2 regions of the Nocardioides baekrokdamisoli genome follow, and region 2 is predicted to be linked to the other one. Evidence: predicted binding sites of a transcription regulator. Region 2 holds the regulator's gene; the other holds the start of a gene.
The links. Region 2 encodes HrcA, which represses chaperone genes, less so after heat shock. Its sites were predicted from a motif close to TTGGCACTCGNNNNNNNCGAGTGCCAA; they were not measured.

Region 1: groES (co-chaperone GroES) is a predicted target of HrcA. The motif match lies at 6,276-6,302, and genes of this name have one in related genera.

Annotation. Positions count from the first base shown of each region.
Region 1 is NZ_AP019307.1:2,354,660-2,370,364, reverse strand. It holds gene KCTC_RS11600 (esterase/lipase family protein) at 1-285, opposite strand, end outside; gene KCTC_RS11595 (TetR family transcriptional regulator) at 408-1,061, shown strand; tRNA gene KCTC_RS11590 (tRNA-Gly) at 1,113-1,186, opposite strand; gene KCTC_RS11585 (pyrophosphohydrolase domain-containing protein) at 1,279-1,680, shown strand; gene guaB (IMP dehydrogenase) at 1,792-3,291, opposite strand; gene KCTC_RS11575 (GNAT family N-acetyltransferase) at 3,328-4,203, opposite strand; gene groL (chaperonin GroEL) at 4,287-5,912, opposite strand; gene groES (co-chaperone GroES) at 5,912-6,205, opposite strand; gene KCTC_RS11560 (class I SAM-dependent methyltransferase) at 6,405-7,586, shown strand; gene KCTC_RS11555 (glycoside hydrolase family 16 protein) at 7,625-8,482, opposite strand; gene tsaD (tRNA (adenosine(37)-N6)-threonylcarbamoyltransferase complex transferase subunit TsaD) at 8,626-9,669, opposite strand; gene KCTC_RS11545 (GNAT family N-acetyltransferase) at 9,666-10,097, opposite strand; gene tsaB (tRNA (adenosine(37)-N6)-threonylcarbamoyltransferase complex dimerization subunit type 1 TsaB) at 10,094-10,723, opposite strand; gene tsaE (tRNA (adenosine(37)-N6)-threonylcarbamoyltransferase complex ATPase subunit type 1 TsaE) at 10,800-11,705, opposite strand; gene KCTC_RS11530 (alpha/beta fold hydrolase) at 11,707-12,750, opposite strand; gene alr (alanine racemase) at 12,747-13,880, opposite strand; gene KCTC_RS11520 (NAD(P)H-hydrate dehydratase) at 13,877-15,232, opposite strand; gene KCTC_RS11515 (alkaline phosphatase family protein) at 15,237-15,705, opposite strand, start outside.
Region 2 is NZ_AP019307.1:413,355-429,059, forward strand. It holds gene dnaJ (molecular chaperone DnaJ) at 1-994, opposite strand, end outside; gene hrcA (heat-inducible transcriptional repressor HrcA) at 1,036-2,055, opposite strand; gene KCTC_RS01910 (DUF3097 domain-containing protein) at 2,177-3,022, shown strand; gene hemW (radical SAM family heme chaperone HemW) at 3,086-4,273, opposite strand; gene KCTC_RS01920 (error-prone DNA polymerase) at 4,541-7,882, opposite strand; gene KCTC_RS01925 (DNA polymerase Y family protein) at 7,882-9,393, opposite strand; gene KCTC_RS01930 (hypothetical protein) at 9,397-9,993, opposite strand; gene KCTC_RS01935 (MOSC domain-containing protein) at 10,122-10,760, opposite strand; gene KCTC_RS01940 (DUF4328 domain-containing protein) at 10,745-11,452, opposite strand; gene lepA (translation elongation factor 4) at 11,505-13,352, opposite strand; gene KCTC_RS01950 (hypothetical protein) at 13,636-14,571, shown strand; gene rpsT (30S ribosomal protein S20) at 14,671-14,928, shown strand; gene holA (DNA polymerase III subunit delta) at 14,984-15,705, opposite strand, start outside.

The DNA of each region.
Region 1 (15,705 bases), 1.0 Mb from region 2:
CGAGGGTCCGATGTTCGCCCAGCCGTTGTACTGGTTGCCGTTCAGCCCGTGGACGAGGACGACCGGGTACGGATGCGCGGCGGACGGCGTACACGCGACGTTGACGCCGGGCGCCGACTGCGCCGGGTCCTGTCCGGTGGCGTAGAACGTCGCCTCGTTGTATTCCATCTGCGCCTCCGAGGACGCGACAGGGTAGGTCGGCGTCGCGTGCGCAGGACCGGCGACAACACCGAGGACGACAACACCGGCGCCGGCAATTCCGGCCACTCTCTTCAACATCTGCATGGGGATCCCTTTCAGGGCTCGGGACGACGCGCGGTGGCATCTCGCTCAAACTAAGCGTTTGTTCTTAATTCCACAAGGATTGATTCTTCAATCAGAGAGACATGCTCTGTAGAATTCGCGCCATGACCCGACGCGACGGCGCTGCCCTCATCCGCGCCGCAGCGGAGAGACTGATCGCCGAGCGCGGCATCGACGTCCCGCTTCGCGACATCGCGGCTGCGGCGCATCAGCGCAACAACTCCGCGGTGCAGTATCACTTCGGCACCAGGGACCGACTGATCACGGCCATCGTCGAGGAGGGCAACGCGGCCCCGGAGGCACGCCGGCTCGAACTCCTCGCCGAGGCCGAGACGCAGGCCGGTGGCGACGAGGTGCGTACGTTGGTCGAGCTGATCGTGCGCCCGATCGCGGAGATCCCCTACGAGGGCGGCTCCACGCACTACGCACGCTTCCTGGAACAGGTACGCAACCACCCCGCAGTGCTCGGCGACACCGCGCACTGGACCCTCGAGTCGCCCGCGATGCGGATCATCATGGCGCGGCTGGATCGCGCCCTCGCGGGCACCCAGACCGCGGCACTGCGCCGGATGCGGCTCACCTCGATGGCCACGGCGATGTTCGCCCTGCTGGCCAATCGCGAACGCGAACTCGAGGCTGGCGACCTCGACGCGACCGAGGCCGAGGCGGCCACCGCGAACATCGTGGACGTGCTGGTGGCAATCCTCCGGGCGAGCCCGTCGCCCAAGGTCCTCGCAGTCGTACGCGACGCTCACTGACCGGGTCGCTGTTTGCCTCTGACCTGCGGAAACGCGGTCAGGGAGTCACACTGGAGGGGATGACGGGAATCGAACCCGCGTAATCAGTTTGGAAGACTGAGGCTCTACCATTGAGCTACATCCCCGCGCCGCCCGTCCTCGGGCAACCCGAGCATCGTGCCACATCCGGGGCGGACTCCCCCAACCGGCAACCGCACCCGCGGTTAGGGTTTGGGCCATGCGCAACAGCGAGAAGGTTCGGGCGTTCCACGACGGGATCGGCGCGATCCACCCCGACACCCCGACGATCCCCTCGGACGAGGCGTTGGCTCTGCGCGAGGCGCTGATCGACGAGGAGTACGCCGAGGTCAAAGCAGCGATCGCGGCCCTGCGTACGCACTCCGAGCCGACCGCCGAGGACCTCACCGACCTGGCATCGGAGTTGGTCGACCTCCTCTACGTCACCTACGGAGCACTGTCGGCCATGGGAGTCCCCACCGAGCAGATCTTCGGCGCCATCCACGACGCGAACATGCTGAAACTGACCGGCCCCAAGCGTGAGGACGGCAAGCAACTCAAGCCGGAAGGCTGGCAGCCCGCGGACGTACGCGGGATCATCACCGGCGCAGTGAAGTCGTGACGGAATTGCAGCGCTGAGGCAACTACTCGGCTGACGCGCGCGGTCGCAAGGAGTCCGCGTGCAAGCGGGCCAATGGGCCCGCGAGCACGGAATGACGCAGCGAACGCGCCGTCAGGCCGAGTAGTTGGGGGCGGAGACGGTCATTTCAACGTTGTGCGGGTGCGACTCCTTGAGGGAGGCCGAGGTGATCCGGATGAACTTGCCGTTCTCCTGGAGCTCGGGGATCGTCCGGCAGCCGGTGTAGAACATGGTCTGCTGCAGGCCGCCGATGAGTTGGTGCGCGACTGCTGCGAGCGAGCCCTTGTACGCCACGACGCCCTCGATGCCCTCCGGCACGATCATGTCGTCGTCGGTGACCTCAGCCTGGAAGTAGCGGTCCTTGGAGTACGACTTGCGACCACGCGAGGACATCGCCCCCATCGAGCCCATGCCGCGGTAGGCCTTGTATTGCTTGCCGTTGCGCAGGATGGTGTCGCCAGGAGTTTCCTCGGTGCCTGCGAGCAGCGAGCCGAGCATGACGGAGCTGGCTCCGGCCACAATGGCCTTGCCGATCTCGCCGGAGTACCGCAGACCACCATCCGCAATGACCGGTACGCCAGCAGGACGACAGGCGAGCGAGGCCTCGTACACCGCGGAGACCTGCGGGACACCGACGCCGGTGACGATGCGGGTGGTGCAGATCGAACCCGGTCCGACGCCGACCTTGACCGCATCCGCTCCGGCGTCGACGAACGACTGGGCTCCGGCTCGGGTCGCGACGTTGCCGCCGATGACCTGGACGTGCTTGGTGGCCGGGTCGTTCTTGAGGCGGCTGACCATGTCGAGGAGCATCCGGACGTTGCCGTGCGCGGTGTCGGCGACGAGTACGTCGACGCCGGCGTCGATCAGGGTCGTCGCACGCTCCCAGGCGTCACCGAAGTATCCGATCGCGGCACCGACGAGCAGGCGACCCTGAGCGTCCTTGGAGGCGTCCGGGAACTGCTCGGACTTCACGAAGTCCTTGACGGTGATCAGGCCGGCGAGGGCGCCGTCGGCGTCGATCAGCGGAAGGCGCTCGAGCTTGTGCTGGCGCAGCAACTCGGTGGCGGCGTCGCGACTGATGCCGGCCGAGCCCGTGATCAGCGGCGCATGGGTCATCACCTCGTCGACCTTGGTGGTCGCCCACTCCGCGACCGGGGTGAAACGGAGGTCGCGGTTGGTGATGATGCCGATGAGCTTGTTCTCGGTGTCGACGACCGGGAGGCCGGACACGCGGTACTCACCGCAGCGCTTGTCGAGTTCCTCGAGGGTCGCGTCGGCGGTGATGGTGATCGGGTTGGAGATGATGCCGGTCTGGGTCCGCTTGACCAGGTCGACCTGGTACGCCTGGTCCTCGATCGACAGGTTGCGGTGCAGTACGCCGATGCCACCCTGACGGGCCATCGCGATCGCCATCCGCGACTCGGTGACGGTGTCCATCGCCGCAGAGACCAGCGGCGTACGCAGTGAGATCTCGCGGGTCAGCTTCGACGTGGTGTCGATGTCATGGGGAGCTAGATCGGAGTATCCGGGCAGCAGCAGAACGTCGTCATAGGTCAGGCCGAGGGTGGCGAACTTGTCCGGGACGTTCATGCTGTTGGAATTCGGCGTGTTCACCATGGACCAATCTTACGGGCCCGGCGGAGACCCGAACTCCTTCACCGGCACTCGGACCGTGAGCCGATCCCCTGCCATCCGGATCCTTCCCCGCACGCCAGCCGCGAGGACCATGGGAAGAACCGCCTGATTGCCCGCATGGGTTGTGAGCAAGATCTCGTCCGCGCCGAGCCGTCTGGCCAGCCGAGCGCCCTCGACGAGCAGGTGACGACCGATGCCACGACGCTGCCAGGCGTCCTCCACACTCAGCCGCAACGGACGTACGTCGCCGTCGGGATCGGCCAGGCGCGGCTCGACGATCACCGAGCCGACGACCGATCCTCCGATCCATGCGCAGACGACCGAGTCCTCCACGACGTACTCCGGATCGGCCGCCGCGTAGCTCACCGGAGCGTCGGGACGCATACCGAGGACGTCGTTGACCAGGGAGGCCAGGGCTCCCCCTCGCGCGCGCTCGGTGGCCGTGAAGGCTGCTTCACGGTGGACCTGGACCACGACACCCGCAACGACCGTCTCGAGTACGTCACCGTCCCCGCCTGCCGACTCCGCATCAGCGTCGAAGAGCTCCGCGATGATCTCGGGGTATCCCATGGGGCGGGCGATGATCGCCCGCGCAGCTTCGGCGTAGCGGGTCGGCTGATCAGCCAGTGTCGCCTTCGTGGCCGTCTGGACGACGACGTCCGTTCCGCCCGCAGCTTCCGCGAGGACGCGTACCTCGACCGGAGACCAGCCGGACGGCGTCTCGAGGATGAACTCGTCAACCACGTCGTCGCCGCCCGGGAAGATCTGCAGCCCGAGGATGTTGACGCCGGACCCGCCGCAGCGCAGGGCGAACGCCGCCAGGGAGCCCGGCCGATCCGGCAGGGTCGTTCGTACGCGCCACAACATGACGAAATCCTGCCGCGCATTCGTTGCGGCAGGATTTCGTCGTTGTTAGCAGTTACGGATTTGTCGTCCGCCAGCCTCAGAGGTCAGTGGCCGTGACCATGTCCGTGGCCACCGTGCGCCGAATCCGGCTCCTCGTCCACGGGCTTCTCGACGATCAGCGTCTCGGTCGTGAGCAGCATGCCGGCGATCGAGACTGCGTTGATCAGCGCCGAGCGCGTGACCTTGACCGGGTCGAGTACGCCCTGCGCGACCAGGTCGCCGTACTCGCCGGTGGCGGCGTTGTAGCCGTTCCCGACTCCGGCCTCCTGGACCTTGGACACCACGACGTAGCCGTTCTCGCCACCGTTCTCGGCGATCCAGCGCAGCGGCTCGACCGCAGCCTTCGCCACGATGCGTACGCCGAGAGCCTCGTCACCGGTGAGACCGAGGTCGTCGGAGAGAACCGAGACCGCGTGCACCAGAGCCGAACCACCGCCGGGGACGATGCCCTCCTCGATCGCGGCGCGCGTCGCGGAGACGGCGTCCTCGATCCGGTGCTTCTTCTCCTTGAGCTCGACCTCGGTGTGTGCGCCGACCTTGATGACACAGACGCCGCCGGACAGCTTCGCGAGGCGCTCCTGGAGCTTCTCGGTGTCCCAGTCGGAGTCGCTGTTGGCGATCTCCTGCTGGATCTGACCGACACGAGCCTTGACGTCCGCCTCGGCACCCGCGCCGTCGACGATCGTGGTGTTGTCCTTCGACGCCACCACGCGGCGGGCACGGCCGAGCACGTCGAGACCGATCTCGCTGAGCTTGAGGCCGACCTCCTCGGAGACGACCTGGCCGCCGGTGAGGATCGCGATGTCCTGCAGGATCGCCTTGCGACGGTCACCGAAGGCCGAGGGCTTCACGACGAGCGCGTTGAAGGTGCCACGGATCTTGTTGACGACAAGCGTCGACAGAGCCTCACCCTCGACGTCCTCGGCGATGATCATCAGCGCCTTGCCGGTCTGCATGACCTTCTCGAGCACCGGGAGCAGCTCCTGGATCGAGCTGATCTTGCCCTGGTTGATCAGGATGTACGGGTCATCGAGGACCGCTTCCTGACGCTCCTGGTCGGTCACGAAGTAGGCAGAGGTGAACCCCTTGTCCCACTGCATGCCCTCGGTGAACTCGAGCTCGGTGCCGGTGGTGTTCGACTCCTCGACGGTGATGACACCGTCCTTGCCGACCTTGCTGAACGCCTCGGCCAGGATCTCGCCGATCTTCGGGTCACGCGAGGAGATGGTGGCCACGTTGGCCATGTCCTTCTCGTCGTTCACTGCGCGAGCGGCGTCCTTGAGGGCCTCGCCGACCTTGGCTGCCGCAGCGTCCATGCCGCGCTTGAGGCCGAGCGGGTTCGCGCCCGCCGCGACCGCGCGCAGACCTTCGTGGACGAGAGCCTGAGCCAGCACGGTGGCCGTGGTCGTACCGTCGCCAGCGACGTCGTTGGTCTTGGTGGCGACTTCCTTGGTCAGTTGCGCACCGAGGTTCTCGAACGGGTCGTCGAGCTCGATCTCACGAGCGACGGTCACACCGTCGTTCGTGATGGTCGGGGCGCCCCACTTCTTGTCGAGTACGACGTATCGGCCCTTCGGGCCGAGGGTCACCTTGACGGCGTTCGCGAGAGCGTCGACCCCACGCTCGAGCGAGCGACGGGCCTCCTCGTCGAACGAGATCAGCTTCGGCATCAGGCGATGACCGCGAGCACGTCGCGCGCGCTCAGCAGCAGGTACTCGACGCCGGCGTACTTGACCTCGGTGCCGCCGTACTTGCTGTAGATGATCTTGTCGCCGACGGTGACGTCGAGCGGAACGCGGTTGCCGTTGTCATCGACGCGGCCCGGACCGACAGCGAGGACTTCGCCCTCCTGCGGCTTCTCCTTGGCGGTGTCCGGGATGACCAGGCCGCTGGCGGTGGTCTGCTCGGCCTCGACCTGCTTGATCAGGATGCGGTCCTCAAGCGGCTTGATGTTGATCGACACGATGCCGACTCCTCATATGAATCAGATGTCTGGTGTTGGCACACTCCGGTCGAGAGTGCCAACAGCGACGTTAGCACTCACCCAAACCGAGTGCCAGCGGCGTACGTCCTCGAACTGACGGATGTCGGGTTTCGGCGTGACGGATGCCGGGTTTCGGCGTGACGGATGCCGAGTTTCGGCGGGCTGCGAGGATGGGCGGATGGACCTCGACACCTTCGGCTGGTTGCTCACCGAGCCCGGGCAGCGGTTGCTGGTCCGGGCCGCCGAGGTGCGTACTCAGGGGGATCTGCGGGCCCACGACCTGCTCCGCCGCGAGGCTTCCGCCGAACAGGTGGCAGTGACGCTGACCCAGGTCGTGCTCCGAGAGAAGGCGGTCGCGAAGTTCGGCGACCTGGCGGGCCGGATGTACTTCACCCCCGACGGTCTTGAACAGGCGACTCGTCTTGCGGTCGCTCGGCACCGCGCGGGACGACTGAACGCCTTCGTGACCCAGTCCCTGATCGACTTGGGGTGCAGCATCGGAGGCGACCTGATCGCATCCGCCGAACAGGGCATCACCGTGGCCGGCGTCGACCTCGATCCCGTCCGGGTCGCGGTCGCACAAGCCAACCTCGACGCGCTCGGGTTGGCGGGCGCCGTGATGGTCGCCGACGCCACCACCGTCGACACCTCTCCGTTCTCGGTCGCCTTTGCCGATCCCGCACGACGAGGCGCTCGCGGCCGCGTGTTCAACGCCGACGGCTGGGAACCGCCCTGGCCCTTCGTCGAGTCCCTGCTGCGACGGACGTCCTGTGTCAAGGTCGCGCCGGGGATCCCGCACGACCTGATCCCGGACGGCGTGGAGGCCGAGTGGGTCTCCGACCGCGGCGAGGTGAAGGAGGCTGCGCTGTGGTCGGGCGGATTGGCGACCGTACGCCGACGGGCGACCGTGCTCGGCGACGGCGGACTCGCCACCCTGACCGATGAGGACGATCCGGTCCCGACGGGCTCGACCAACGAGTCCCTGGTACGCGACGTGGGCGAGTATCTCTACGAACCCGACGGTGCTGTGATCCGCGCAGGCCTGGTGACCGCGGTCGCGGCCGGTGTCGGCGGCGGACTGATCGATGCGCAGATCGCGTACGTCACCTCGGACTCGTCCTTCCGTACGCCCTTCGCCCGCGGGTACCGCGTGATCGAGGAACTGCCCTATCGCGAGAAGCAGCTGAAGGCTGCGTTGCGTGAACGCGGCATCGGCCGACTGACCATCAAGAAGCGCGGCGTCGACATCGTGCCCGAGACGCTGCGCAAGCGCCTGCAACTGAGCGGACCCGAGGAGGGCACGATTGTCCTCACTCGGGTCCGCGATGGTGGAAGTTGTTGGTTGGTCGAACCGTTCTGACGAATTCCGTCTCCCAGCTGACCTACTCCCGCCGGTTGTTACATCGGCGCCCAGACCCGGACGTAGTCGACGTCCGTGGTGGCCGGAAGCGGCGTCCCCGAGGTAAGTGCATCGGTGCCGGAACCGAGCGCCTGCGAGATCGCCATGATGTAGCGCTTCTGGAAGGCCGGGTCGGCGGAGGTGTTCACCAGGCAGGTCGTGCCATTGATGCCGACTGTGATGGACGTCGCGGTCCAGTCCACGGTGTAGGTGTTCCAGACACCGCGCTGCGCGTTGCAGTTCCAGGCCGTGTTCGTGCCCGGGACAGCACCACCGTTGTCGGTGGCCGAGTAGTGCAGGTACGGGATCGCGAGACCCGGGTAGTTCGAGTACGTCTCCGCGACATCGATCTCACCGCTGACTGGCCAGTTCACGGCGCTGTAGCGGTCGTCCGGCCACATCCACACCGACTCCTGGAGTCCCGGAGCGGTGGTGGCCGTCGTACGCATCTTGATCTCGTAGTGGCCGTACTGCTGGCTGAACAAGTGCCAGGTCGACACCGTCGGAGCCTCGTAGTTGGAGGCCGGGTAGCCGTTGCACGGGACCGGCGTGCTCACCTGCGCAGCGGTCAGGTGCAACGACCCGCCGCTCACGTTGATGTACCGCGGGTCATTGACGGTGCAGGCGTACGCAGATGCGTCGCCGGTCACGAACCCGGTGCTGACAACCCACTTGCTGGTGTCGAGCTTCGTCGAGTTGAACTCGTCGTCGAACGTGCACTTGTACAAACGCGAGTTGATGATGTTGTAGCCACACGCTGAGGATCCGCCGTTCACGGATCCGATCGCCTGCGCAGCCGGCGAAACCACACACACTGCGGCGGTGACCGACATTGCGGCCACGGCCCTGACGACCATTTTCATTTTCTTTCCCCTTGCCAGACCCCCGAGAAAGGGACTGTTCCCCGCATCCGAACTTAGGTTTGAACCGCGTTCGGCAGCGTCCGCGCCCGCGTCACGACCGCATGGCCCCTAAGAACTACCCGTCGACGACGACCGTCTCACCAGAGAACGTGGGTGACCGGTTGACTCGAGTCGGCCGGGATGTCCAGCGCACTGGGTGCGCGGCCTCGGGACACCATCTCGGAGCCCAGCGCAGCCACCATCGCACCGTTGTCGGTGCACAGACCGGGGCGCGGGACGCGTACCCGGACGCCCACCGCAGTGGCCCGCTCCTCGAGCATCGCGCGCAGTCGACTGTTCGCTGCGACTCCGCCGCCCAGGACGATCGAGTCGATGCCCTCGCTGGTCGCAGCATCGAGGGCCTTGCGTACGAGCACGTCAGCCACGGCCTCCTGGAACGACGCTGCGACATCCGCGACCGGCACCGATTCGCCGGCTCGCTCGCGGGCTTCGATCCAGCGCGCGACCGCCGTCTTGAGGCCGCTGAAGGAGAAGTCGAAGCGATGCCGTTCGATGTCCTTCCTCGAGGTCAGACCCCGCGGGAAGTCGATCGCGACGCTATTGCCCGAGGCGGCCGTCCGGTCGATCGCCGGCCCGCCCGGGAATCCCAGCCCCAGCAATCTGGCGACCTTGTCGAAGGCCTCGCCGGCGGCGTCGTCGATGGTCGCACCCAGCGGGTCCACCCCGGTGGTGATGTCGGTGACCCTGAGCAGGCTCGAGTGCCCGCCGCTCACCAACAGGGCCAGACACGGCTCGGGCAAGGGGCCGTGCTGCAACTGGTCCACCGCGACGTGCGCGGCGAGATGGTTGACCCCGTAGAGAGGTTTGTCGAGCGACAGCGCCAGAGCCTTCGCGCTGGCCACACCGACCAGCAGGGCGCCGGCCAGCCCGGGGCCGGCGGTCACGGCGATCGCGTCGACGTCCTTGAGCGTGACGCCGGCCGTCTCGCAGGCCCGCTGGATGGTCGGAACCATCGCCTCGAGGTGAGCACGACTGGCCACCTCAGGCACCACGCCACCGAAGCGCTCGTGCTCGGTGACGCTGCTGGCGACGGCGTCGGCGAGCAACGTGTTGCCGCGGACGATGCCGACCCCCGTCTCGTCGCACGAGGTCTCGATACCGAGGACCAAGGGCTCGCTCATCGGATCACCCATTCCAGGACGTACGCGTCGGTGCCGTCGGCGTAGTAGCCGGCCCGCTGCGAGAGTTCGCGGAAGCCGAGGCGGTCGTAGAAGGCCCGTGCCCCGATGTTGTCGACCCGTACCTCGAGCACCATGCGTTCGACGTCGCGCGCTGCCAGATCAGCAGCCAGGTCGCGTACGAGACGCGTCGCCGCACCGGATCGTCGAGCGTCCTGTCGGACACCGAGCCGCTGGAGTTCGGTGACGTCGTAGAGCACCGACACCACGGCATATGCAGTCAGGTCCTCGCTGACCCAGACCTCGATCGTCGGCAGTTCGCCTGCGATCGCGCGGCCGAGGTAGTCAGACGACCAGGCGTCCGCAGGAAGCGACTCGACCTCGAGAGCGGCCACCAGCGGCAGGTCATCGGGAAGCGCCAGCCGCGTCATCGGCTCGCCATTTCGACGGCGTCGGGGCGACGCAGGTAGAGCGGCTCCGGCGGCAGTACCTCGACCAGGTTCTCAGCGACGGCACGAGCCATCGTGATCGCCGAAGGCCGCATCGGTCCTCGTGCGTCGCCGAACGTGTCGGGGTAGAGCTCGGTGCCTGGGCCCACCACCGTCCCGACCGTGACAGCTTCGGCGGGGCGTACGACCTCAGGACCGGAGGTCCTGCGAACGCTCCGTCGCGGCTCTGCCGCTTCGTAGGTGGCCAGATAGACCTCGCGGCGGCGTGCGTCGGTCACCACGGTGAACGGCTCGTCGATGCCCGCGTCGATCGCGAAGGCATCCAAGGTGCACAGGCCGTGCACCGGGATGTCGAGGGCGAAACCCATCGTCCGCGCGGTGACCAGGCCGACCCGGAGTCCCGTGAACGGGCCGGGACCGACACCGACCACGATCCCGGTCAGATCCGCAGGTGACCAGCCGGCGTCCGCCAGCACCTGCTGGATGAGCGGTGCGACCTGTTCGCCGTGCTTCATCGGCGTCTCGCACACCCGCTCGAAACCTCGGTCACCGTCGTACGCCGCCACGACCACGAAGGGTGTGGCGGTGTCGAGGGCGAGAAGCTTCACGGCACCAGTCTCGCGTGTCTGGGGTCCAGGGAGGGTCTCGGGGTTGGGTGCCCAACCCCGAGACCTTCCCTGGGCCTCAGATCTGCGGCGGTCGTTCGCGCCAGCGCGGGCCGGTGCCGGTCACGTCCACGCGACGCGTCTCCCCCACCTCATCGGCCACGGCGCGGGTGATGCGTACGTCCAGACGCGACTCGGACAGGCCCTCGGCGACGCCGTGGCCCCATTCGACGATCGTCACGGCCAGGTCGAGGTCGGTGTCGAGATCGAGGTCGTCGAGCTCATCAAGCGAACCCAACCGATAGGCATCCACGTGCACCAGCGGCGGGCCGCCGACCAGGGACGGGTGCACACGTGCGAGTACGAACGTGGGCGACGTGACGGGACCGCGTACGCCGAGGCCCTCGGCGATGCCCTGGGTGATCGTGGTCTTCCCTGCACCGAGTTCGCCGGTGAGGATCAGCAGGTCGCCGGCCCTGAGCTGACGACCGATGCGCTTGCCAATCCCCCGCATCTCGTCCGCGTCCTCAGCGACGGCGGACTCCGCGCGTGCCGAACGCCGCAACTCGATCAACGGCGACCGGCGTCCGACCTCGACGAAGCCTTCGTGCTCCCAGAAGGCCACCGTGGAGGGCAGTTCCTCACGGGCGAGGACGGCGACGTCATCGATGTCGGCGGTCGCGGTACGAAGAACGTGGAAGAGCATGGCGGCGGCAACCCCGTGGCCCTGCGCCGACGGAGAGACGGCCACGCGGCGCAGGAACAGCGTGCGTCCCACGGGGTCGAGGATCAACGCGCCTGCGGGATGGCCGTCGACCAGGGCCAGGACTCCACCGTGAGCGGCGAGGGCCATCGCGAGTGACTCCGGCGTCTCGGAGAGCGCGTCCGCCGGTGGATCAAGGCGGGGCCGTGCCGCAAAGGCGGCGATCACGACCTGATGGATCTGGGCGGCGTCCTCGACGCCCGCGGTGCGGACGGTGAGCACGTCAGGCGCGGGAACGTGAAGCCGACGCGATCAACTGATCGAGGGCGGCATTGACCTGGCCATGCCGCTCCATGATCACCATGTGACCGGCTCCCGGGCACTCGATGAGTACGGAGCGGGGGATGCGCGACTCAAGCTTGCGGCTGTGGCCGACCGACGTGAGCCGATCACCGGTGCCACAGATGATCGTGGTCGGCACCTTCGCGAGGGGGCCGAGCGCGTCGAACTTGTCGAGCGTCCGGAACGTCGGGAAGAAGTCCGCGATCACCGAGAACGACGTGGCTGACAGCATCTCGTCGACGAAGGCGACGAACTCCGCCGGCACCTCATCGCCGAAGGCGAACAGGTCGGTCATCGCGACGGCGAGGTTGCGACCGAGACGACGGGCACCATCGACCGCCTTGTGCCCGACAGCCAAGGTCTTGACCGCCGAGTTCGACAGCGGTCGGCTCAGTCGCATCGGCACCATCGGCAGCAGCAACTTCGCCGGGTCCAGGCCGCCGGCGGTGGTCGAGACCAGCCCGACGCCGACGATGCGATCGCCGAACAACTCCGGGTGCTGCTCGGCCAGGGCGATGATCGTCATGCCACCCATCGAGTGTCCGACCAGGACGATCGGGCCCTCGGGAACGACCGCATGGAGCACGTCGAGCAGGTCACGGCCGAGCTGATCAATCGTGGTACCGGTCGCGCTCGATCGGCCGCTGCGTCCGTGGCTGCGCTGGTCGTAGAACACGCTCCGGACAAGTCCGCGGTACGCCGCGCGCTGGAAGTGCCAGCAGTCCAGGTTGAGGCAGTAGCCGTGGATGAAGACCAGGGTGATCTCGCTGTCCGCCTCGTCCACCTCGACATGCAGCGGGACACCGTCGCTGGCAACGACCGTCCGCGCACGGGAGTGGAGGGTGCCCAGAGCGGTGCCATCGAGCGGGACGTCGACCGACTGCCGGCGACGGCGGCCCCGGATCCCCGCGCGTACGCCGGCGCCTGCTGCCGCAGCCGCGGCGACACCCGCCACGCTCCACGCCGTGGTGCGTGTCCTACTCATGCGAGTTCCTCACGACTGTCTCCCCCCAGATCCTCATAGCGCCTCGACAACCGTCCGCCGATGCGCGTCACAACTTCATACGAGATCGTGCCAGCCGCTTCGGCCCAGTCCTGGGCCGAGGGCACCCCTTGCTCCGGATCGCCCCACAGAACGACTTCGTCACCGACAAGAATCGTTGGCTCGCCGAATACGTCCACGACGAACTGATCCATGCAGATCGTGCCTCGAATCGGCGCCCGGTAGCCCCCGTAGATGGCGACGTCTGCGCGATTGCTCGCAGCGCGCGGGATGCCGTCGGCGTACCCGACCGGGACCAGCGCGACCCGCGTGTCGGCGGGCGCCACCCATCGGTGGTTGTACGAGACGCCCTGCCCTGCAGGGACGTCCTTGACCAGCGCGACCTCGGCGACCACGCGCATGGCCGGTCGAAGCGGGATCGGGCTGACACCGCGCGCAGGCTCCAGACCGTACGAGGCGATCCCGATCCGGACCAGATCGAACCGGCTACTGGGACGCAGCAGGGCCCCGGCGGAGTTGGCCAGGTGGATCACCTCAGGAGCCAGACCTGCCGCCCGGGCCTCGTCGACGCCCTCGCGGAAGACCTTCTCCTGCTCGTCGTTGATCGTCTCGTCAGGCTCCTCGCTGGCCACGAAGTGCGACCAGATCCCGGTGATCTTCCAGGAGCCGTCGAGCTCACCTGCCCTCGCCCGCTCGAACAGCGCCGTCCAGTCGGGACGCGAGGCACCTCCGCGAGTGAGGCCGGTGTCGAGCTTGAGCTGGACGCGGGCTGTCAGTCCAGTCTCCGCGATCCGATCGAGGTCCGCGACCGTGTAGGCAGCGACATCAACGCCTGCCCCGATCGCTGCGGCGACATCGTCGGACGCCGTGATCAACCACGCCAGGATCGGTCCGCTGTCGCCGCCCGCACGCAGCGCGAGTGCTTCCTCGACACCGGCGACGCCGAGCCACGTGGCACCGCCGGCACGGCCTGCGCGGGCGCTCTCGAGCAGCCCGTGGCCGTACCCGTTGGCCTTGACGACGTGCATGACCGGCGTCCCGGTGAAGGCCGCGATGGTGCGTACGTTGTCCCGGATCGCGGCGAGGTCGACGACGATCTCGGCGCGGGTCATGCGAACAAGTCTTCCACCACGGCCCGGATCGCGTCGGGGAGCATCCCGGCGACGAGCGGGCCGTCGCCGCATGCTTGGGCGGCCCGGCCGTGCAACCAGGCACCCACGCTGGCAGCGTCGAATCCCGACATTCCCGTCGCCAGAAGCGACCCGATCAGGCCCGCGAGCACGTCGCCGGAGCCCGCCGTCGCCAGCCAGGGCGTACCCGTGGTGTTCACGCGCACCCGACCGTCCGGACGCGCGATCAGGGTCCGCCGCCCCTTGAGCAACACGACGGCGTCGTACGCCTCCGCAGCCTGACGGACGTGGTGCAGCGGCCGCGCCTCGATCTCGTCCCGGCTCACGCCCAGCATCGTCGCCAACTCGCCGGCGTGCGGTGTGAGTACGGCATCGGCCGGGGCTGCGCCGGGAAGGTGAACGAGTGCGTCGGCGTCGATGACGATCGGGGTCCCGCCGGCCGCGTGCAGATGCGATTCCGCGTCCGCATCCGTCCCTGAGCCGACGACCCAAGCCTGGACCTTGCCGGCCCCGACGACCTCGGGATGAGCCGCCACGACCTGTTCCCCGGCCGCTCCGACGTAGCGGACCATCCCTGCGAAACCGACGCTCGCCCCAGCGACGGCGAGGACAGCTGCGCCGGGATAGCGAACGCTTCCGGCGCGTACGCCGACGACACCGCGGGTGTATTTGTGGTCGTCACTCTCGGGGGCGGGAAGGAGCAGCCGCACGTCCTCGGCTTCGAGAGCCTCGACGTCGCCGGCTGGGAAGTCGACACCCAGCTCGACCACCGCGACAGCGCCGCAGGCAGCGGCAGCAGGGTCGACGAGATGGGCGTGCCGCAGTGATCCGAAGGTCACGGTGACGTCCGCGTCGACATGGATCTCAGGGGTTTCGCCGCTGTCCACGTCGACCCCGGACGGCACGTCGACCGCCACGATCGGCACCCCGGCCACCTGCTCGAAGGCCGCCGCGGCCTCGGGGCGCAAGCCGGGTCGGCCGCCGATCCCGACGACACCGTCCACGACCAGGTCCGGACGACCGGTCAGACCGAGTCGTCCGCCGGCAGCGACGTACGCGGCCAACGCCCCCGGATGAGCACGCCCGGCCACGAGGGTGGCAGTGACGAGGGCACCTCGTCGGGCCAACGCGACCCCGGCGTACAGCGCATCCCCGCCGTTGTCGCCAACGCCGACGACGAGGTGGACGCGGCGTCCGTACGCCCCGCCCAACTGCTCGATGCACGCGCGCGCGACCCCAGCGGCTGCCCGACGCATCAGCGCGTCCCCGGGTGCCGCCGCAATCGCGCCGACCTCGGCTGCCCGGATCGCCTCGACGCGCCTCGCGATCTTCATGTGATCACGCCAATGGCGCGGCGGGGGCCGCGAAGCCGAGCCGCGGCACACCGAAGATGTGCTCGATCGTGGCCAGCAACGAGTAGTGGTTGTAACCGCCCGCGATCGTGCGCGCGCTCAGCCGCGGCGACATCATCACCGCGCCAACCCGGCCGCCGCCCGGCCCGTTGAGCCCCGGCATCGAGGCGCCGGGGCCGGCGACCTCATGACAGCAGGCCCTGGAGTCGGTCCCTGCCTCATCGAAGGTGATGATCAGCAGGCCGTCCTGCTTGTACGCAGGCGAGTTCAGGATCTTCGGAACCCACGTGTGCAACCAGGCGTCGGCACCGGTGAGTCCGCCGGGCCCGCGGCCGTACGGGCAGGTCGTGTCATGACCGTCGTTGCAGAGGTCCGGGACGATGTAACTGAGGTTGCGGGTGCTCGCGACACTGCCGAGGTCCGCGGCGAGATGAGTGAGCGGTACGTCGTTGCTC
Region 2 (15,705 bases):
CCACGACCGTGACGATCAGGTCGCCGCGCCCACCGCGGAGGCCCGGTACGCCGCGACCCTTGATGACATGGTCGGTGCCCGACTGGGTGCCCGGACGTACGTCCAGAGCGAAGGTGCGGTCCTCCTCCGGCGTGGACTCCAGATCCGACTCCAGCGTCGGGAGCGTGAGTTTGGTGCCGAGAGCCGCCGCCGTCATCGGAAGCGTGACGACACAGTGCAGTTCGTTGCCCTGTCGGGTGAACAGATCGTGCTTCTCCACCCGGATCTCGACGTACAGATCACCTGCCGGACCCGCACCGACGCCGACCTCGCCCTGCTCGGCGAGGTGCACGCGCGTGCCGTTGTCGACGCCCGGCGGGATCGCCACCTTGAGAGTCTTGTGGGTGCGTACGCGGCCCTCGCCGGCGCAGTCGCGACACGGGTCAGCGATGACCGTGCCGTAGCCCTTGCATGCCGCGCACGGGCGGAGCGTACGGATCTCCCCTAGGAAGGAACGCTGCACCTGTGCCACTTCGCCGGCTCCGCGGCACGTCTCGCAGATGGCAGGCCGCGCGCCGGGAGCGGTCCCCGCGCCCTGACACGTCACGCACCCGATGGCCGTGTCGACCTCGAGCTCCTTGGTGACGCCGAACGCAGCCTCGGCCAGCGAGATGTCGAGCCGGATCAGGGCATCCTGTCCACGACGTTGGCGCGGGCGCGGGCCACGGTTCTGCGCCGTGCCGCCGCCCTGGCCGAAGAACGCGTCCATGATGTCGGTGAAGGTGAAGCCCTGACCGAAGCCGCCGAAGACACCATCGCCGCCGCGGTCGTACGCCGCCCGCTTCTGCGGGTCACTCAGGATCTCATACGCGTGGGAGACATCCTTGAACTTCTCCTGCGCGATCGGGTCCGGGTTGACGTCCGGGTGGTTCTCCCGGGCGAGCTTCCGGTACGCCTTCTTGATGGTGGCGTCGTCGGCGTCCTTCGGGACACCAAGCACCTCATAGGGATCCAACGTCTTCTCTCATTCGTCGTGGACGGGCAGCCGCACGCGGCTCAGTTGCCGTCGAGGATGCGGGACAAGTAGCGGGCGACGGCGTGGACGGAGCCCATCGCCGATGAATAGTCCATCCGGGTGGGGCCGACGACACCGAGCGCCGCCACGGAATCCGCACCGGGGCCGTAGCCGGCGGCGACCACGCTGGTGGCGGCGAGTTCCTGGACGGGGCCCTCCGTGCCGATCCTGACGGTGACTGAATCACCGGCAGCCTGCTCCCCCAGCAGGGTGAGCAGGACGACGTGCTCCTCGAGGGCTTCCAGCAGGGGACGTACGGCCGTGTCGAAACTGTCGCCGTACCGCGCGAGGTTGCTTGCCCCGGCGACGGCCACCCGCTGGCCGCCACGCTCGTCGCTGAGCGCCTCGAGGATCGTGGTCACGACTGGCGCAGCGATCGGCGAGGCCGGAATGTGCTGGAGGCCGATGGCTGCATCGGGGATCGTCCTGCCCTCGGTGGCGGCGTTGACCCAGGCACGCATGGCCGCCAGATCATCGACGGCAACCGGGGCCGTGGTCTCAATGAGGCGCTGCTCGACCCGGCCCGTGCTGAGGATGAGGACCACGAGCAGTCGCGTCGGGGCGACCTCGACCAGCTCGATGTGTCGCACGGTGGACCGGGTGAGCGTCGGGTACTGAACGACAGCGACCTGGCGGGTCAGTTGACTGAGGAGGCGGACGCTGCGATGCACCACGTCGTCGAGATCCACCGCTCCGTCGAGGAACGTCGTGATCGCGCGCTTCTCACCGCTGGTCATCGGTCGCACGGTGGCGAGGCGGTCGACGAACAGTCGGTACCCCTTGTCCGTCGGTACGCGTCCGGCGCTGGTGTGGGGCTGGCTGATGTAGCCCTCGTCCTCCAGGGCAGCCATGTCGTTGCGGACGGTGGCGGGGCTGACGCCCAGGCCGTGCCGCTCGACGAGCGCCTTGGACCCGACGGGCTCATGGGTGGAGACGTAGTCCTCGACGATGGCGCGGAGGACCGCGAGGCGGCGATCGCTGTGCGAGTTCGCACCCTGCATCTCCGCCTCCTCTGGCACTCGTCCGACTGGAGTGCCAATGCTACCTGCTGGCACCCGGTCAGCCCGCCCACGCACGGAGTGGGACTCGTGTGTCTCCAGTGACGTCTGAGAAGGTTGGGGCATGGTTGACCGGTACGGAAGCGATGTTCTCGCAGGCGATTGGCGTACGCCCGCCCGCGGCCGGACCGTGGACGTCCCCGCCACCCTCGGGGACGTCGTCGAAGAGGTCAGCACTGGCTTCTGCGGTGAGATCGTCGGTGTCGACCGGCAACTCAGCACGGTCACGCTTGAGGATCGTCGGCTCAAGCGGCGTACGTTCGAACTCGGCCCTGGATTCCTGCACGAGGGCCGACCAGTCGCGCTGGTCGCTGCGGCAACCTCTGCTGCACCAGCGGCACCGGCGCGTACCGCCTCTGGCTCCATCGCCGTCCAGGGTGTGCGTGCGCGTACCGCCCGCGCCTCGCGGATCTTCGTCGAGGGCCGCCACGACGCCGAGCTCGTGGAGAAGGTCTGGGGCGACGACTTGCGGATCGAGGGCGTGGTCGTGGAATTCCTCGGCGGCGTCGACGATCTGGCCGATCATCTGATGGACTTCAAGCCCGGACCCGGTCGCAAGGTCGGCGTCCTGGTGGACCACCTCGTACGCGGCTCCAAGGAGTCCCGGATCGCCGATGCGATTGTCCGCGGACCCAACGGGGCACACGTACGCATCGTCGGCCACCCGTTCATCGACGTCTGGCAGGCGGTGAAGCCGGATCGGCTCGGACTGTCGGCCTGGCCCACGATCCCGCGGTCGATCGAGTGGAAGAAGGGCATCTGCCAACACATGGGCTGGCCGCATCGCGATCAGGCCGACATCGCACGGGCGTGGAAGTTCATCCTCTCGAAGGTGAACTCCTACGACGACCTCGAGCCGGCCCTGCTCGGCCGCGTCGAGGAGCTGATCGACTTCGTCACGGTCGACTGACCGCCGAGACCCGGCAAATGTCAGCCGAGACCCGACGTCTGACAGGTCGAGACCCGACGTTTGTCAGTCGAGCAGGTCGCGTACGACTCCGTCGGCGAGCAGCCTGCCAGCATCGGTGAGCACCAGCCGCTCACCGCGTCGCTGGAGCAGCCCCCGCCCCACCTGCGCATCGATGGCCTGCTCATTGCCGATCACAGCGGTCGGCATCCCGTCGCTCAGCCGCAACTCCAGGAGCACCCGCTCGATCCGCCGGTCCTCATCGGTCAGGAGTTCACGCCCTGCCGCCGGGCTCTCCCCGGCGGCCAGGCGAGCCGCGTACGCGGTCGGATGCTTCGCGTTCCACCACCGGGTGCCGTTGACGTGGCTGTGTGCTCCGGGCCCGATGCCCCACCAATCGCCGCCCTGCCAGTACAGCATGTTGTGCCGGCAGCGCGCGTCTGTTGACGTGGCCCAGTTCGACACCTCGTACCAACCGAATCCGCGCGCCCGCAGCATTCGGTCGGCGACCTCGTACTTGTCGGCGAAATCGTCCTCCTCGGGCATCGGCACCTCGCCACGGCGTACGCGCCGTGCCAACGCCGTGCCGTCCTCGACGATGAGCGAGTACGCAGAAATGTGATTGGGGTCGCACGTGAGCGCGGCGTCGAGCGACGCCTCCCAGTCGGCCATCGACTCGCCGGGCGTGCCGTAGATCAGGTCCAGAGAGACCTGCTCGAAACCCGCCTCCCGCGCCCACGCGACGGCCTGGGGCACCCGGGCAGGGTCGTGGGTCCGGTCCAGGACTGCGAGTACGTGCGGGACTGCCGACTGCATCCCGAAGGAGATCCGGGTGAACCCACCTTCGCGGAGGGTCTGCAGCGACTCCAACGACACTGAATCCGGGTTCGCCTCGGTGGTGATCTCGGCATCTGTGGCCAGATCGAACTGATCGCGGATCGCGACGAGCATCGCCACGAGGTCCTCAGCGGGCAGCAGCGTCGGCGTACCCCCTCCGAAGAAGACGGTGTCGACCGTCGCCGGTCCGAGGATTCGTCGCGACAACTCGATCTCGGCGATCGCCTGCGAGGCGTACGTACTCTGCGAGACGCCCGGGCCGAGCTCGGTGGCGGTGTAGGTGTTGAAGTCGCAGTAGCCACAGCGCACCGAGCAGAACGGCACATGGACGTAGAAGCCGAGGCCCCTGCCGCTGAGTGTGGTCGGGAGCGAGCCGTCAGCCGGCGCGGGCTCGCCGTCGGGCAGGGCAGAGGGCATGAGCGATGTCAGGCCGGGCGCGACAACGTGTCAACGAGGTCGAATTGCACCCACACACGGTTGCCATCCCGACGGACCACGCGACCCGCAAGACTCTCCCCATCTGCATCCACGACTGAGACAACATCCAGAAGTTGGGGGTCGAACGTCGGGTCATCGCATCGAGGCCCTTGGGATATCCAGGTCTCCACGATGAGGTCGGACCCAACTTCGTTGGGGTCGTAGACCAAATCGCTCGCAACCATGATTGCATTGTACGGGTCTCTCTCAGCGGAAGTCGCGAGATCGGTGGCGCCACTCCAGGGCTTCGGCAGCGCTCATGAAGAGCTCGCTCATCGGGGACAGTTTGTCCGCGATGAGGTTGGTGACCCCGTCATTGCGTTCGAGGATGCCGCGGATCAGCAGGACCGAGTTGGTCGTCGCAGTCTTGCGATACCGCCCCCACACGCCCGCACTGCAGACCACGTTGAGCATGCCGCTCTCATCCTCGAGATTGAGGAATGTCACTCCGCCGGCCGTCCCGGGTCGCTGGCGGTGCGTCACCAATCCAGCCACGGTGAGCCGGCGGCCGGATTCCAGCGTCGTCAGGTCGCGGATACACGGCAGCCCAGACGCAGTGAGCGAGTCGCGCAGATGCGCAAAGGGATGGCTGTCGGGAGTCATGCCGGTCGCCCACAGATCCGCCAGAACTGTCTCGACCTGGTTCATCTCGGCCAGTTGCGGGGTCTCCGGAGTCATCCGAAGCCCATCGAGGTGATCCTCTGACTCGGTCCACCCCGCCTGCCAGAGCGCCTCGCGACGACTCATCTGGTCAATGGCGCCGGCGGTCGCCAAGGCTTCCAGTTGAGTCGCATCGAGGCCGGCTCTCCGGGACAGATCCTGAAGATCGGTGAACGGTCGTTCCTCGCGCGCGGTGACGATCCGCCGGGCGACCTCCAGCCCGATCCCCCGCACCGAGTCCAACCCGAGCCGTACCGCAAGATTCGCATCCCGGCGGTGTATCGGCGTCGGATCCGGCGTACCTGGCACCCACTCGGCCGGCTGTGAGTCGGACATGCAGGAATCGATGCCTGTCGGAACGGCCGTCCCCACCAGCGGTTCCATGTCTGCCTGGGCGGCGGAATGGTTCAGTGAGGGCCCCCTCACCTCGACCCCGTGGCGACGCGCGTCCTGGGTGAGTGACTGTGGCGAGTAGAACCCCATCGGTTGGGCCCGGAGAAGTGCAGCCAGGAAGATGCCCGGGTAGTGAAGCTTGAACCAGCTCGACGAATAGACCAGCTTGGCGAACGACAACGCGTGCGACTCCGCGAAACCGAAGTTCGCGAACGACAGGATCTGGACGTACACGGCCTTGGCCGTCTGCTCCGACATCTCCTTCGCGAGCATCCCGTCCATCAGCTGCGTCTTGAGGGATTCGATCCGCTCAATGCCTCGTTTGGACCCCATCGCCCGCCTCAACAGATCCGCGTCATCGACGGAGAAGTCGCCCAGGACGCGCCCCATGTCCATCAACTGCTCCTGGAACAACGGGACCCCCCTGGTCCGCTCCAGAATCGGTTCGAGCAGCGGGTGGGCGTACTCGATCGGCTCCCTGCCGGTCGCACGACGTACGTAGGGGTGCACGGCGCCGCCCTGGATCGGGCCGGGACGGATCAGCGCGATCTCGATCGCGAGGTCGTAGAAGCACCGCGGAAGCAGCCGGGGCAGTGTCCCGATCTGCGCACGACTCTCCACCTGGAAGACCCCGATCGAATCGGCTCGGCAGAGCATGTCGTAGACCGCCGGCTCTTCCTTCGGGACCGAGGCCAGCTCCCACGGCTCCCCCAGATGCTCACCGGTCATCCGCATCATGTGATCCAGCGCCGAGAGCATCCCCAGACCGAGCAGATCAAACTTGACCAGGCCCATGTATTCGCAACCGTCCTTGTCCCACTGCAGGACGGTGCGGTTGTCCATCCGGGCACGCTCGATCGGGACCACTTCTCCGATCGGTTCCTCGGTCAGGATCATCCCGCCGGAGTGGATGCCGAGATGACGCGGAGCCCCGAGGAACTCCCCCGCCAGGGTGATCACCGGCGCCGGGATGTCCTCACTCTCCACCGATGTCCATGAGCTGATGTGTTTGGACCAGGCATCCTGCTGGCCGACCGAATAGCCCAGCGCCTTGGCCGCGTCCCGGACCGCCATCTTCGGGCGGTATCCCACGATGTTCGCCACCTGAGCGGCATTGCGCCGACCGTATTCGCGGTAGACCCACTGGATCACCTCCTCCCGACGGTCCGAGTCGAAATCGACATCGATGTCGGGTTCCTCCTCACGATGTTCGGAGATGAACCTCTGGAACGGGAGGTTGTAGAAGACCGGGTCGATCGCGGTGATCCCCAGGGCGTAACAGACTGCACTGGCGGCTGCCGATCCTCGTCCCTGGCAGAGGATCTCCTGGGACCGGGCGTACGCGACGATGTCATGGACGATCACGAAGTAGCCGGAGAAATCCTTGCGCCCGATGACATCGAGTTCATGCTCGATCGTGGCTCTCGCCCTGGCGACGAAGGCTGGATCGTCGGCGTTCGCCTGTGCGTACCTGACCTCAAAACCCTCCTCGGTCAGATGTCGGAGCCAGGAGGTCGCAGTGTGTCCCTCGGGTATCCCGCGCTTGGGCAGTTTCGGTTTCGCCTTGAGCAGGTCGAACGCACATGCGTCAGCCACCTCCACCGTCCGCGCCACCGCGTCGGGATAGCGCACGAACCGCTCAGCCATCTCGACGCCGCTGCGCACGTACGCCGTCGGGCCCGGCAGCCAACCGCCCATCTCGACCAGGCTCCGTCGTCCCCTGACCGCAGCCACGGCATCAGCCAATCGATGATGATCCGGACTGGCGTAGTGGACGTTGTTGGTGGCCACGATCGGGAGCCCCAGTGCCTCGGCCATGGCAGCACGGCGATCGTTGACCTGGGTGTCCAGCGGCCCACCACGATCGGTGAGTTCGACGTAGACGCTGTCTGCGCCGAACCAGTCGACCAGGAGCTGTGGACGCTCGCCGAAGCCCTTACGACATCCGGTCAGCACGACCCAGTGACCACGCCCCCGATCGACCAGCTCATCGAGGTCATAGACCGGCCGCCCCTTCTCGTCGCCTCGCAGGTGCGCCTCGGTCATCGCGCCAGCCAGCCGCCGATAGCCGTCCACCCCTCTGGCCAGGACGAGCAGATGCTCACCCGCCGGGTCGGGGTTCCCGTTCTGCGGGCCCGGAAGATCCAGAGAGAGCTCCGCGCCGTAGATCGTCAGCACGTCACCGGCGGCCTTGGCTGCCTCCGCGAACAAAGGTGCTCCGTAGAACCCGTCGTGATCAGTCAGGGCGATCCCATGCAGGCCCTGGCGGGCGGCTTCCTCGATCAGTTTGTCCGGCCCAGAGGCACCGTCGAGGAACGAGAAATTCGAGTGCGCGTGCAGTTCCGCGTACGGCACGACCACTTCGGGCCGCTCTATCTCGAGCGAGGTCAGACGTTTGCGTTTGCGGGTGATCGGCGCCTCGGACTGCAGATCCGCCTTGCCGGAGAGTCGACGTTCCAGTTCCGACCAGGGAACGTTCGGGTTGCTCCACCCCATCAGTCGTACAACGCCTCGGTGAACCAGTCCCCGCCGGCGTATGCCATCAGGAAGGCGCGTCCGTCCGCCCCCACCACCTGGAACCGTGCCAGTCCGCGGGCCGGTGCGTCCCACCACTGCTCGGCGACCGCCCACGGCCCGGCCCAGGCTGACACCATCTGCCAGTCCTCCCACGGCCCGGGCTTGAACCGGGCCGGCGGCGACGACATCTGATCGCGACCGCGTACGACCACCGGGCGTTGCGCGGCGTCCACGACAGCGGCCGGCGCTGGCGTCGGGAGTACGCGCGCGGGCGCAGGCGGCGGGATCGATCCCGGCCACGGCAGCTCGCGCGATCTCAGGTCGACGGCGCGTTCACCCCAGGGCACGGTGTGCTGACGCTCGGCCGGAGCTCGTCCGCCCTGCAGCATCGGGGTGACCACGGACTCGTGGCCGAGCATCCCCTGGACACGTGCGATGCCCCGCTCCACGCGGGCATCGGTGCCGCCCCAGAGGCCATCGGCGTGCACGGACTCGTCCACCACCGCCTGCGGCACGAACCGGACCACCTCCACCGCCGACCGCAGGTCACCTGCCCTCAGCGTGCCGACGAGTTGCCAGTGCAGCCGATCGATCATGTCCGTCGAGGCGAACCACCGCGGATGCAGCCAGACCCGCTCCGAAGCGATCACACCGTCGGCCTCGACCTGGATGAGCAGTTCGGTGCAGACCAGTTGTCGCATCCCGAGCTGGGTGACGAATCGCTCCGCCGCCTCCTTCGCGCTGAAGCAGACCGTCTCGGCGCTCTCCAGCGGCGGCTCGAATCGCACCTCGGTGACCAGGTCCGGAGGAGGCGTACGCCCGCTGACGGGACGGGTGCCGTGCCCGCGGATCACCCGCTGGACCCAGGCCGCCTGCGACCCGAATCGGGTCCGGACCTCCGGCAGGTCGGCCAACTCCCCAAGCGTCTGCAACCCCAACCGCTGCAGCAGCGACACCGCGCTCTGGTCCTCCAGCGCCTCCACGGGCAGTTGCCGCAGGAAAGGCGTCGATTCCTCGACCACAAAGGTCTGCTGCGTCGAGGCCCTCCGGGCAGCCTGCTCGGCGGTGAACAGTTCGTCCGCAACGCCGATGCGTACGTCCCACACACCCAGGTCGACCACCCGCTCGGCCAGCACTGCCCCAGCTTCGGGTTCTCCGCCGTAGAACCGACCCGGTGACCGCAACGCGGCCAGACCCGGCCGCAGCGGCATCACCCCTGGTCGCAGCGCCTCCAACGCGCTCAGGACACCTTCGAAGGCCCGGGTGTCGCGATCCGGGTTCGCGGTCAGCACTGCCAACTCCGGGCAGCGCGACTGGGCATCACGTCGACGCATCTGCCGCCGGATCCCGTAGTCGCGTGCCGAGGTGTTGCACGCCTGCACCCGATTGGCCGCGAACACCGCCGCCGGCAGGTGCCGCGGCATGTCCTGCTCCTGCAGCGCAGCCGCGACCGGCCAGTCAGGGCACCAGACCACCATCGTGCGAGACACGATTCAGCCCACCTCCCTCATCGCAGTGACTGTCCTGTCAGCAGCCCTGAGGCCACCGTCCGCCGCCGGAAACCACACCGGGACACGTGCGATCGGAGCCGATCCGCGCTGAGCCTCGATGACCACCTGACGCGCAGTGAGCACGCCATGCCCCTCCCCGAGACCGCTCCAGCGCGGCTGGGTCATCCGCAGGCGCATCTCGGCCCGGGGCCAGTCGCCGATGGCCAGCAGGGCTGCGCTGCGGGTCCTCAGTCGGGCAGCCAGGCGCTCGGCAGTCCGCTCGGTCACCCGTACCGGCGGTCGCACGACGACACAGGCGGTCACGTCGATCAACGCAGCGGTGGCCTCCAGCCAGGACTCACCCGGGTCGGGGACGAGGATCAACCGCTCTAGCACGATCCCGAGCTCACTGGCAGCCTCCAGCCCCAGATCAGGGACGCCGACGACCGCGCACCACTCGCCCGCTGCGCTCGGACCAGCCATCAGTGCCATCGCCAACGTCGCACCGTCCAGCGCGTACGCCCCGCCTGCCCGCAGTTGGACGACCCCGCTCAGGGCGGGGTGGGTCGGGATCTCGCGTCCCATGACCGGGGCCTGCATCCGTCGCATCCGGGCGCGAAGGTGTTCAATCTCCTCCAGGCCCGGTTTTGACGGAGTCAGCGTTGCAACCACACCTCATTTTCGAACATATGTTCGAACGAATCAAGAGGTGTCTCAGCCCTCGATCCTCATTCGGCGAGTTTTGCGCGCATGTCTGAGCTGAGGAACTCGAAGACCCCCGGCGCGAGCAACGCGGGCCTCAACGAATGATCCAGATTCTTCGCCCGGAAGACATCGCTCACCGTCACGCCGTGACCGGGCCGATGCACGACCTCGATCGCATCGCCAGCCTTCAGCACGCCTTCTTCGATGACACGTAGGTACGGCCCGGGTCGGCATTCTGCGGTGAACTTCTTCACCCACCGGCTGTTGTCGTAGCCGGAGAAGCCCATCCAGCTCTTGAAGTCATTGCACGGCGTACGCACGTGGCAGACCTCGAGGAGGACTGATCCGATCCGCCACCGCTCGCCGATCTCAGCCTCGTTGACGTCGATGCCCTCGGTGGTCAGGTTCTCCGCGAACTGCCCGTTGCGCAGTTCCACACCGAGCCGCTCGCTCCACAGATCGAGGTCCTCGCGGGCGAAGGCGTACACCGCTTGATCCACACCACCGTGATGGCGCACATGCGTCTGCGTATCAGAGGTGATGCCGAGAGTCGTGACGCGAACCGGTTCGTCGGCCGGACGCTTGTCCATCGAACTCACGCCCAACTCGGCCCACTCGGCCTTCGCCGACGGGCCGACGTTGACACTCAGGACTCGGGCCATGCCCCGATCGTGCCATCCTCCTTGGCGTTCTGCTCGAACACCGCCCGGGTCAGTTGCGACACGACCACGATCGCCAGCAGCGAGGCGACGATCTCGACACCGCAGACCGCGATGGCGATTCGATTGAACGACCTGAATGTGCCGAGGTCACCGACCTTGACCTTCTCGGACAGGAGTACGCGCCCCAACTGTGAGCTCAGCAACCACACACCCCACCACCAACCCAGAAGTGCCGCGGACGTCCGAGACACCCAGTGGCTCCACAGATCACGCATGTTCTGGAAGGGCATCCACAGGTTCCCGATCGGGATGAACCACGATCCGGCGTGCCACCCAGGTGAGCGTCGGAGCTCTCCGGCTGGGGTCGCCTTGGCGATCTTGACCTGCCAGACGCACCACAGGATCCCTGCAACCAACCAGCCGACAAGTTCTGCATTTCCCAACATGCGTCGAATGTCGTCGTACCACTTGGCGTCGTCATACGCCGCCGGTGAGCCCTGCCGCACCTCGTTGAGGAACCCTCCGTTGCCCCACCAATGCACACCGAGGAGAACCACGTTGACTACGGCGATCAGGGCGACGAGGACTGTGATCGCACCGGCCAGGCCCCGGATCGCGGAGGACGGTCGGTCAGGAATGCGATCAGCGGGAGACGGCGGCGGCAGGGGCGGCGCGATCGGAAGATCAGACATGGCGCGGATCCTGCCACGCCGAACCGCCGTGCGTACCTACTTCTTCGGCTTATCACCCGCCGGGCCCGTGGGACGACAACGCCGCCACAAAGGCCTCCTGCGGTACCTCGACGCGGCCGACCATCTTCATCCGCTTCTTGCCTTCCTTCTGCTTCTCCAGCAGCTTCCGCTTACGCGAAATGTCGCCGCCGTAGCATTTGGCAAGGACGTCCTTGCGGATCGCACGGATGGTTTCGCGGGCGATCACGCGGGCACCGATGGCGGCCTGGATCGGCACCTCGAACTGCTGCCGCGGGATGAGTTCCTTGAGTTTGCCGGCCATCATGATCCCGTAGGCGTATGCGGCGTCCTTGTGCACGATCGCGGAGAACGCATCGACCGGCTCTCCCTGCAGCAGGATGTCGACCTTCACCAGGTCGGAGGCCTGGTCACCGCTCAACTCGTAGTTGAGCGAGGCGTACCCCTTGGTCTTGGACTTGAGCTGGTCGAAGAAATCGAACGCGATCTCGCCCATCGGCAACGTGTAGCGCATCTCGACCCGGTCCTCGGAGAGGTAGTCCATGCCGAGCAGGGTGCCGCGCTTCAGTTGGCACAGCTCCATGATCGTGCCGATGTAGTCCGACGGCGACAGGATCGTCGCGTTCACGACCGGCTCGCGCACCTCGGCGACCTTGCCGTCCGGGTATTCCGACGGGTTCGTCACCGTCACCTGCGACCCGTCGTCGAGCTTGACCTCGTAGACGACGTTGGGCGCGGTCGAGATCAGATCGAGGTTGAACTCCCGCTCAAGCCGCTCACGAGTGATCTCCATGTGCAGCAAGCCGAGGAAGCCGCACCGGAAACCGAATCCGAGCGCCCCGGAGGTCTCCGGCTCGAACGTCAGCGCTGCGTCGTTGAGCTGCAGCTTCTCCAGCGCCTCACGCAGCGTCGGGTAGTCATCCCCGTCGATCGGATACAGACCGGCGAACACCATCGGGTTGGGGTGCTCGTACCCGCCCAGGCTTTCCGTCGCCTGCCGTGCGTTGTTGGTGACCGTGTCACCCACGCGGGACTGGCGTACGTCCTTCACCCCGGTGATCAGGTAGCCGGTCTCGCCGACGCCGATGTGGTCGGCCTTGATCGGCTCCGGGCTGATCACGCCGAGTTCGAGCATCTCGTGCGTCGCACCGGTCGACATCATCTTGATCCGGTCGCGGTGGGTGAGTTTGCCGTCGAAGACACGGACGTACGTGACGACGCCGCGGTAGGTGTCGTAGACCGAGTCGAAGATGAGGGCACGGGCTGGAGCATCGGGGTCACCGGTCGGCGCTGGGACAGACGCGACGATCTCGTTGAGCAGTTCCTCGACACCGAGTCCGGTCTTCGCGCTGGTGAGCAGGACGTCCTCGGGCTCGCAGCCGACGAGGTTGGCGAGCTCGAGCGCGTACTTCTCGATGTTCGCGCTCGGAAGGTCGATCTTGTTGAGCACCGGGATGATGTGCAGATCCGCACCCATGGCCAGGTAGAGGTTGGCGAGCGTCTGCGCCTCGATGCCCTGGGCTGCATCGACCAGCAGGATCGCCGCCTCACACGCCTGCAGACTGCGGCTCACCTCGTAGGTGAAGTCGACGTGTCCGGGCGTGTCGATCATGTTGAGGACGAAGGTCTTGCCCTTGTCCGCGCCGCCGGTGACCGTCCAGGGCATCCGGACAGCCTGCGACTTGATGGTGATGCCGCGCTCGCGCTCGATGTCCATCCGGTCGAGGTACTGAGCCTTCGCGTCCCGGTCCGAGAGGACCCCGGTGAGCTGCAGCATGCGGTCCGCGAGGGTCGACTTGCCGTGGTCGATGTGGGCGATGATGCAGAAGTTGCGAATGATCGCCGGATCGGTGGACCCTGGACGGGGTGCAGCCGCGTTCATTCACAACCTCCGAAAATTGGACCGGACGATTGCGCGATCACGGCGCTCGTCGCACGTGCTCAAACGTTCTCTTTCCGGACTTCTACGCACGGATTCTTCCACGGCGGACAGCAGATCCACCGATCGCGGGCTACCGGCCAGTGACGGGGCCACAATCGGGCCCCTCCACCTCGCGACGCGCCGAGATGCGGCGTGTCGGCGCGAGTGGCACAGCTGCGCGCGGCCCCAGCGGACGGATGCGAACCGCAGGCTGAGTTGCTGAGCGCCTGCCAGACTCTCCACCGTGATCGTGAACGCCATCCCGTACGGGCGCACCGCCCGACGACTGGAGTGGGCGCACTTGCCTCCGGCCGTACGCGGGGTGATCGAGCAACGGATCGGCTCGAAGATCGTGGTCACCGAATCACGTACCGGCGGCTTCACCCCCGGATTCGCCTCGCTGGTCGTGTCCGCTGCCGGGACCACCCACTTCGTGAAGGCTGCCTCGCTGGTCGCGCAGCGGCCGATCGCGGAGGCCTACCGGGCCGAAGGGCGTGCGCTGCGGACCCTGCCCCCGGGCGTCGCGGTGCCCCGGTTGCAGTGGATGTACGACGCCGACGACTGGGTCGTGCTGTGCATCGACCCGGCTGATGGCGACCAGACGCCGCGCCCCTGGACGGAGGCCGACGTACGCACGGCGTCGAACACACTCGTGACGCTTGCCGAGGCACTCACTCCGGCGCCCGGGCTCGGCGTCGCCGACTTCGCCGACGCGTACGCGGACTGGCCGTCGTGCTGGGACCACGTACGCAGGGCCCAGCCCTCGTTGCCGCATCTGGATGATGCAGCCGCGCTGGCCGCACGCTTCGCCGGTGTCACGGCCGGAGACACCCTGGTGCACGGTGAGGTACGCGACGACAACCTGATCTTCATCGACGACGACACAGTCATGGTGTGCGACTGGAAGTGGCCGTCACGGGGGGCGAACTGGATCGACTCGCTGATGCTGTTGATCGGCCCCCGCCACGACGGGTTCGACGTCAACATGCACATGGCGAGCCATCCACTGCTGGCTCAGGTCCCGAGCGAGTCGATCGACATCGTGCTGGCTCTGCTGGCCGGCTACTACTTCCGGGCGGCCGACCAACCCGCACCTGCGTCCTCGAAGCACCTGCGCAGCGCTGCGATCGAGCACCGGGACGCACTCTGGAATTGGTTGTCTGAACGGCGCGGCTGGTAATCTCGGTCCTCGCGTGATTCGTAGGCCTCTCCCCTCTGATTCCCCGAGGGGCCGGATGAGGCTCGCGACCCGCAAACAGACGTTCAGAAGAGGATTCACATGGCGAACATCAAGTCGCAGATCAAGCGCAACAAGCAGAACGAGAAGGCTCACGAGCGCAACAAGGCCGTGAAGTCGGGTCTCAAGACCGCGATCCGCAAGTTCCGTACCGCCGCGGACGCCGGCGACGAGAACGCCGTGGCTCTGGCCGCCGCCGCGAACCGCCTGCTCGACAAGGCTGTGTCGAAGGGCGTCATTCACCAGAACCAGGCTGCCAACCGCAAGTCCTCGATCTCGAAGAAGGCTGCGTCGCTCTGATCTGAGCCACCATGCATGAGAAGGCCGGTCCCCTCGGGGGCCGGCCTTCTGCTTTCTAGTGCCCGTCTCTCAGAGCCGCGACGGTGAGCACCAACCGCTCCAGCACGTACGTCCCGTCGGCGGTGTTGCCCTTGGCATCTGCATCGGCCTGCGCGATCGCGCGTACGGCTTGCGCAATGCCCCCGGGAGTCCACCCGCGGGCAATACCGGCGACCTGACGGACCTTCCAGTCCGGCACGTTCCGGTCGCGTCGCCCAGCGACGTGGTTGGCGACCGTACGCGCCTGCCCCGCGACTGCGGACAGGATGTAGACCGGCGACGAGCCGGTGTTGAGGGCCCAGCGGATCTCCTCGAACGCCTTGGCCCGCTGACCCGACATGATGGCGTCGGCGATGACGTAGTTCTTCACCTCGGCGCGTCCGCCGAAGTACTGCCGCACGCGATCCTCGGTGATCGCCTCGCCCGGGAAGTCGTCCACGAGTTGGCTGGCCGCTGAAGCCAGCCCGCGCAGGTCCTGTCCGACCGCTTCGATGAGCAGTTCGACCGCGCCCGGATCGATGCGTCCGCCGGCACCGCGGACCTCTGACGTCACGAATCCGACGTACTCACGTGGCTTCGGCTCAGCGGCAACGGTCTCGCTGACCGCTGCCAACTTGCGCAGCTTGCCAAGAACTCCCGAACCCTTCTGCCCCCCGGAGTGCACGAGCACGAGGGCGATGTCGTCGGCAGGCTCTGCGGCGTACGCCAGCAGGCTTGCGACGGCCTCGTCGGACAGGT